DNA from 2 places in the Spirosoma foliorum genome. Region 1 is predicted to be linked to the other one. Evidence: riboswitches for the same ligand, from Rfam matches in the RefSeq annotation. Region 1 holds a riboswitch; the other holds the start of a gene.

Region 1 (3,420 bases):
GCCCGAGCGCCGACGTACCGTTAAGCAGAAAGGATAATTCTCGTTCACGCGTTGGCTCTTTCGTTACTAGATTGACGAGTCCGGCAATGGCTCCACTTCCGTACAAGGTTGATTGACAGCCTTTCACAACTTCCACCTGTTTCAAATTCAGCGGAGGAACCTGCATCAGACTCAATCCGCTCGAAAAGCCACTATACAGCGGAAGCCCATCCTGCAACAACTGAGTATAACGCCCATCAAGCCCCTGAATTCGGAACGTCGCATTGGCCGACATGACCGACGTTTGCTGCACCTGAATCCCTGGACTTTCGCGCAGAATAACCGCGATATTGGCTGGTTGCATGTTCGCTTTTTCGTCGAGTTCTTCGGCGTCAATGACTTCAACCCGTGTTGGTTCATCGGCAACACTACGGCCACTTCGGGTAGAGGAAACGGTGATTTCGTCCAGTGATTCCTCCGACGGTTTGAGTGAAATTTGCAGTGTATCGCTACTCGGTGCGATAAGCGTGTGCAGAACGGATTCGAAACCTACAGCCGAAATGCGTAGCCGGTAAGGGCCAGTTGGCGGCAGGATCATTCGCGTAAAACCGGCAGTATCAGTCGCAGCACCAGTTGTGGTACCCACTACTAGAATCGTTGCACCGGGAATTGATTGCTTGGTGAGTGCATGCCGAACAGAAACGCGCAGGGTATCCTGAAGAAGAGGTTTATTAGAAGAGACCGAACTCGGGAATACTGTATTGCCCCAAACGGTCTGGGAAAAAAGTAGAAATAAAATAAGGTTTTTCATCCTGTATGGAGATACAATGGAACATAGCGACTGATTGATGACCAGTCGGAAGAAAATCCATGAAAAACACTTATAATTTTGGCGGTTGCCAGATGGCGAGCGCTACGTCTGACTGATTGGGAGATTGGTAAGCAAAGACCTGATTCGTAGAGATCAGTACACTTTGTAGTTCAGAGATTGTATAGCCAAGCGGCCGGGGAATTGAAAAGCCAAGGCAGGTTGTGCAGTGGCAAAACGGGCTGCAGGGTGCCTTGTGCCCGTGGTCGGGATCATCAGTTGAATGCGATGCCGATGAAGTATTGGTCAGTCTATCTTCTTGCGCATGACAGTCTGCATCGGGGCAAGGGAGGCCCGTCAACAGCAGAATCCACAACGAAAAAAGACACATGACCGCTTTCATGCCCGCAAAGGTAGTGGGCTAAGTAATGCAACAGGTAGTCAAAAAGGGGTGGACTCTTGCTTTTGCCGGCGCAATACGGTTAGTTTGTGTTAACGTTCTTTGTTTTCCGTCAAATTAGCTAATGGTTTTCCTGAGAGGTTCAGGAAATGAAAAAGGAATCGTGTGAAATTCACGAGCAGACGTTGCTACTGTCAGTGACCATTTAGAAAAGGGTTTGCCCTCGATGTCCATTGTCTTACCCCATCGGTTCGCCGAAACGGGCGGGATGAGAAGGACGGCAGATACCGTCACAAGCCAGGAGACTTGCCTTAGCTTTGCTGATTACGCCTACACGCGATTGGGCTTCATCAAACTTGACCATCCTATCTTTTTCCTGCTTCGTTTTGGGGCTTGGTTAGGTGTGTCGTGTTGATAAAGTGTTGATAACGTGTAGCCGTATGGAGTTCGGCATCGAACGCGATCAACCATTTTATCATTTAACAACATGATCGCACACAATCTCGGCTATCCACGAATCGGTAGCCACCGCGAACTCAAACGGGCCTCTGAGCAATTCTGGGCCAACAAAATCACCCGTCAGCAGCTTCAGGACGCCGGTCGAACTATCCGACAAGGCAACTGGCTGACCCAACAGCAGGCTGGCATTACGCTGGTTCCCTGCAACGACTTTTCGTTCTACGATCAGGTGCTCGACATGTCCCTGACCGTAGGCGCGATACCGAAGCGGTTTCGCCCGCTGCTCGACCAGCCTGACGCGGCCCATCAAAACGCTGACCAGCTAACGCTCTATTTCGCTATGGCGCGGGGCTATCAGCAGGATAGCCTGGATCTGAAAGCGATGGAAATGACCAAGTGGTTCGATACCAACTACCACTACATCGTGCCGGAGTTTACTGCCGATCAGACGTTTACGCTTCTCTCGGAGAAAGTTTTTGACGAGTTCGAAGAGGCCAGACAAACGCTGGGAACTACACCCAAACCTGTATTACTCGGGCCAGTTTCGTATTTGTTACTCGGCAAAGAGAAAGAAGCTGGATTTGATCGATTGGATTTGCTGGATCGCCTATTGCCCGTTTATGAAGCGATTCTGACGCGTCTGCAAGCGCAGGGAGCCGACTGGATTCAACTCGACGAGCCGACGCTCTCACTGGATTTGACGAATGGCCAACAAGCCGCTTTTGCGAAAACCTACAATCGGCTGCGCGTACAATTTCCAAAACTTAATTTACTGCTTGCGTCGTATTTCGAGTGCTACGGGTCTAACCTAAATCTGGCCATTCAATTGCCGGTTGATGCCCTGCATCTGGATATGGTTCGGTGCCCAAGTCAGTTAGACGATATTTTGCAAACCGATTTCGTGCACAAATCAACGAAGTTGTCGTTGGGTGTGGTTGACGGCCGAAACATCTGGATCAATGATCTGGAAAAATCGCAGGCAACCATTCAGCGGGCCGTTGAGAAACTTGGCCAGCACCGAATTCTGGTTGCACCGTCGTGTTCGTTAGTACACGTCCCTGTCGATCTGAACTCGGAAACCAACGAACAGGGATTAACCCCCGAAATTAAGCAATGGCTGGCCTTTGCCCGGCAAAAACTGGACGAAGTCGTCACGCTCATAACGTTATTCCGGCAACCCGAGAACGCCCAGGCAACGGCAACATTAGCCGCCAATCAGGCTTCGTTAGTGGCCCGTCGGGAATCGACATTGATTAATCGCTCTGCTGTTCAGGCACGCCTGAATCAGTTGACAGAGAAAGATGACCAACGTCAGAGCGAGTTTGCTGTGCGCCAACCGCTACAACAGGCGCGTCTGCAATTGCCTTTATTTCCAACAACCACGATTGGCTCGTTCCCGCAAACAGAAACCGTGCGCGCCAATCGAGCGAAGTTTAAAAAAGGCGAAATCACCCTCGACCAGTACGAAGATTTTATTCGCGCCGAAACTGAACAGGCTATTCGCTGGCAGGAAGCGATTGGGCTGGACGTGCTGGTGCATGGTGAGTTTGAACGGAACGACATGGTCGAATACTTCGGCGAACTGCTCGACGGGTTTGCCTTCAGCGAAAACGGTTGGGTGCAGAGTTATGGCTCTCGTTGCGTGAAACCGCCCATTATTTACGGTGATGTTTACCGCCCTGAACCCATGACCGTGCGTTGGGCGCAATTTGCCCAGTCGTTGACCAACAAACCCGTTAAAGGAATGCTGACCGGCCCGGTAACCATTTTGCAG
Region 2 (3,420 bases), 880 kb from region 1:
CAATGCCCCGAGCAACTACCAATTGTAGGTTTTCGACGTGGTAATTATTGGTCGGATTCCAATAGGTCCAATTGTCAACGCGGTTGTGATAGCCCGTCAACTCAGTCGTCAGGTTAATTCGATCAGATAAGGGTGTATTAGCCGCTAAACCGCCCTCGAAATTCAATCCACTTTCAGGTAAAAGATTTGGGTTACCTAAATCAATCCAGTAGCGTTCGTTCAAGGTTGGAACGCGGTAATTTCGGCTTACCGAGCCTTTGGCCGTCAACTTAAATCGGTCACGCTGCACAAGCTGATATTCGGCACCAACTGAGGGCGTAATGGGTGGATTGAATCGCGTTACAAACGCCTGTCGAATATTGGCTGATACGAGCCAGCGCGTCGTTTGGTAACGTAAGAGTGCATACAAATCACCTCGATCTTCCTGAATCAACTGCCCTCCGTAACCATCTGTTCGAGTCCGGTAATGCGACCATTCACCGCCCACGCGCAGGTTCAATTGCCGATTTGTACCAGACAAAAGCTGAAACTCGCGCTCTGCCCGACTAATTAGCCGCTCGGTTTCGGTATGACTTGGCGTATTGAAATTTCCTTTGGCATAGTCGAGCACATCGCGAATCCAGCCCACCCGAAACGTCATCCGATTGGCCTCATAGGTAGCCAGCAACCGTGCCGACTGTGTTCTCGTGCGTTCGCGGGCAATAGTATCCTGGGGCGTAATAATTAAATCATTGTCAGTTACCCAGGTATTGATGGAAAGCTGTCGGCCGCTTTTATGCAGAAAATAGAGATCCTGGATAAATCCACGCTGGGCCGTTGTCGATGGCTCCAGAAAATAATGCTGACGTTCGGTGTACGGATAAGCGTTATTGAACTGATTTCGGTAAGCAAATGTCTTACCCGAAAGTTTCCAGCTGTCTCCCAAAGTCGCGCCATAACGTAACCCCAGCTGCGTCTGGTTATTCTGAAAGCTGGCTAATTGTAACCCAAGCGTCGCCCGTATACCCGATTGCCAGCCTGGCGTACTACCCAGGAGAATACTCCCTCCTACTGCATCGGAACCTACTGCACTCGCCGAAGAACCATATTGCACGGCTAGTTTATCGAACCCGGCAACGGGTAGTGTAGAAAAATCCGTCTGACCGAGATTCGGTTGATTGATATTGATACCATTCCAGAGAACAGCGGTATGATTGGCCGATGTGCCCCGAAACGAAACCGTTGCCAACTGACCAGGGCCATAGTTTTTGAAAGCCAAGGGCGTGTTAAGCGTCAAAAGATCGGTTAACGACCCAAATCGAAATTGAAGCAATGTCGTCGAATCGATTCGCTGGAGTTTCTGGCCCGCCAGGAATCGCTCAGGCGCAATAGCGCGCACCGTTACCGCCGATAAAGATACGGTCGTTCCTAAACGACTCGACGGAATCGCCAACGAATCGGTTTGTGCGAAACTGCTATGCCCTATAAACAGGGCAATAGCCAGCATCAATACCCAACCATGACGGGCTTGCTTTACCACTATAACTTCTGAACAATGTGTACATCTCGATGCATCGGGCCAAAGTCTGACCGTTAGCACGCGGTTGGGGTGTTTCCTCCGAACACCAGAACAACGGATGGTTTTGGGCAGGTCTCCTGGCTCGTCTTGTCGGTTCAAGCCTTCCCGTGTTGAGAACAAACACAGTGGCTACGAAGAATGAACCGATTTTAATGGATAATGAATAATGATCAATGTAAAATGGCTGTAACCCCATTATGCATTCTACATTATAAATTATGCATTTTAGTAAGACTTACAGTTGCGGGGACAGCGCTGGTCTTGCACCAACTTCCCTATTAAGCCTTGAAAGTCACCACGAAATGACGTCAGGCACCTAAAACTCAGGACAAAGGTAGGGGAAATTTATGGAATAGATGTAACGTGGACATCCTGTCCGCATAGCCACATGATAAATTGTAAGTCAGTGACTATGCGGACAGGATGTCCGCGTTACTTTTTAAAAACCGTCGGCTTTGATTTCTTTCTCCGTAACGGTGCCGTATTTCTTCACCTTATCACGAATGGCTTCGGCTTTACCAATCAGGACAAACTGGAGGGTATTCTTTGGAAAATACTGATCAATAATCTGGCGGGTTTTAGCCACCGTCAGTCCATCGACGTTCTTCTGGAAATTGTTGATGAACGATTCATCAAAACCCATACTGAACATATCTGTCAACAGGTTCGCTAATTCGCTGGCCGATTCGTACTTCGGAGGGAAGTCAGCTTTCACGTAGTTTTTAGCCGATGTTAAGGTTTTCTCATCAATACCCGTCCGATGCAAACTATCGAGTACCTGCAACGCCATGTCGATGGCCTGCGTGGTCGTACTAACCTTGGTAAATGTTGAAATGGCGAATGTGCCACTTTTACGATAAGTCCCGAAACGACTTCCGGCTCCGTAAGTCAACCCTGAATTTACCCGCAACGCATCATTTAGCCAGGACGTGAACCGGCCGCCTAGAATCGTATTGACAACCGTGACCGGTATAAAATCAGGGTTATTTTGCGTAATGCCTTTTCCACCAATCAGAAACGTTGTTTCGCGGGCATCGTCCTTATTGACTAGTAAAACTCGGTTTTTATCGAACGAGAAAGCAGGTTCTGTGAGTGCTGGGGCAGTTGCCGGGGCCGTTTTCCAGCTTCCGAACAACTCGGTTACCCGTTTTTTCATCTCTGCCGTATTGAAGTCGCCTACAATAGCAATAGCGGCCCGATCTGCCGTGTAGTATTTCTGATAAAACTGCCGGGCATCGCTTGCCGAAACGGCTGAAACAGAACTGGGAGTACCGGTCAGCGGGTTCGCATAAGGATGGCCTTCGTACACAAACCGGTTGAAATAGGAATTGACCACTCCGCGCGGACTTTCTTTCTGTTGGGTTAACTGAAGTAGTTGCCGCTGTTTGTACTTATCGAATTCTGCCTGATCGAAAGTTGGTTTTGTGATCACATCCTGAATAATATCGAACAACAGATCCTGATCCTTAACGGCAAATGACGAGGTCAGTTTAGCCACTTCTTTACCGGCATAGGTATCCACACTAGCGCCAACGTACTCGATTTTCTCTTCGAGCTGCGACTTCGTGTATTTTGAACTGCCGAACAGAATAGCTTCTGCCGTCATATTCGACAATCCATAGCGGCTTCCGTCCTGCACGGCACCAGCATCGAAAACGGCCGAGACATTGATAAGCGGCACTTCATGCTGCTCCATCAAATAAACCGTCAGGCCATTTTTGAGCTTGAATTTCTGATAAGGCGGTACCTTAAACGTCTGCGCCAACGATGCGCCCGTTAGTAATACCGCGGTAAGTAGAGTAAGTATCGATTTCATATATAGCGAAACCTATAAGGTTTTGAAGACCTTATAGGTTTAAGGA

The links. Region 1 has a riboswitch for cobalamin ahead of metE (5-methyltetrahydropteroyltriglutamate--homocysteine S-methyltransferase). Riboswitches for the same ligand answer to the same signal wherever they lie in the genome.
Region 2: linked by a shared signal. The riboswitch ahead of H3H32_RS32690 (TonB-dependent receptor plug domain-containing protein) and the one ahead of metE (5-methyltetrahydropteroyltriglutamate--homocysteine S-methyltransferase) in region 1 are both predicted to bind cobalamin.

Annotation. Positions count from the first base shown of each region.
Region 1 covers NZ_CP059732.1:8,627,298-8,630,717, forward strand. Annotated here, with positions in the region: gene H3H32_RS36155 (TonB-dependent receptor) at 1-790, opposite strand, end outside; gene H3H32_RS36160 (DUF6660 family protein) at 861-1,190, opposite strand; cobalamin riboswitch at 1,296-1,515, shown strand; gene metE (5-methyltetrahydropteroyltriglutamate--homocysteine S-methyltransferase) at 1,675-3,420, shown strand, end outside.
Region 2 covers NZ_CP059732.1:7,750,631-7,754,050, reverse strand. Annotated here, with positions in the region: gene H3H32_RS32690 (TonB-dependent receptor plug domain-containing protein) at 1-1,519, opposite strand, end outside; cobalamin riboswitch at 1,609-1,893, opposite strand; gene H3H32_RS32685 (M16 family metallopeptidase) at 1,998-3,374, opposite strand.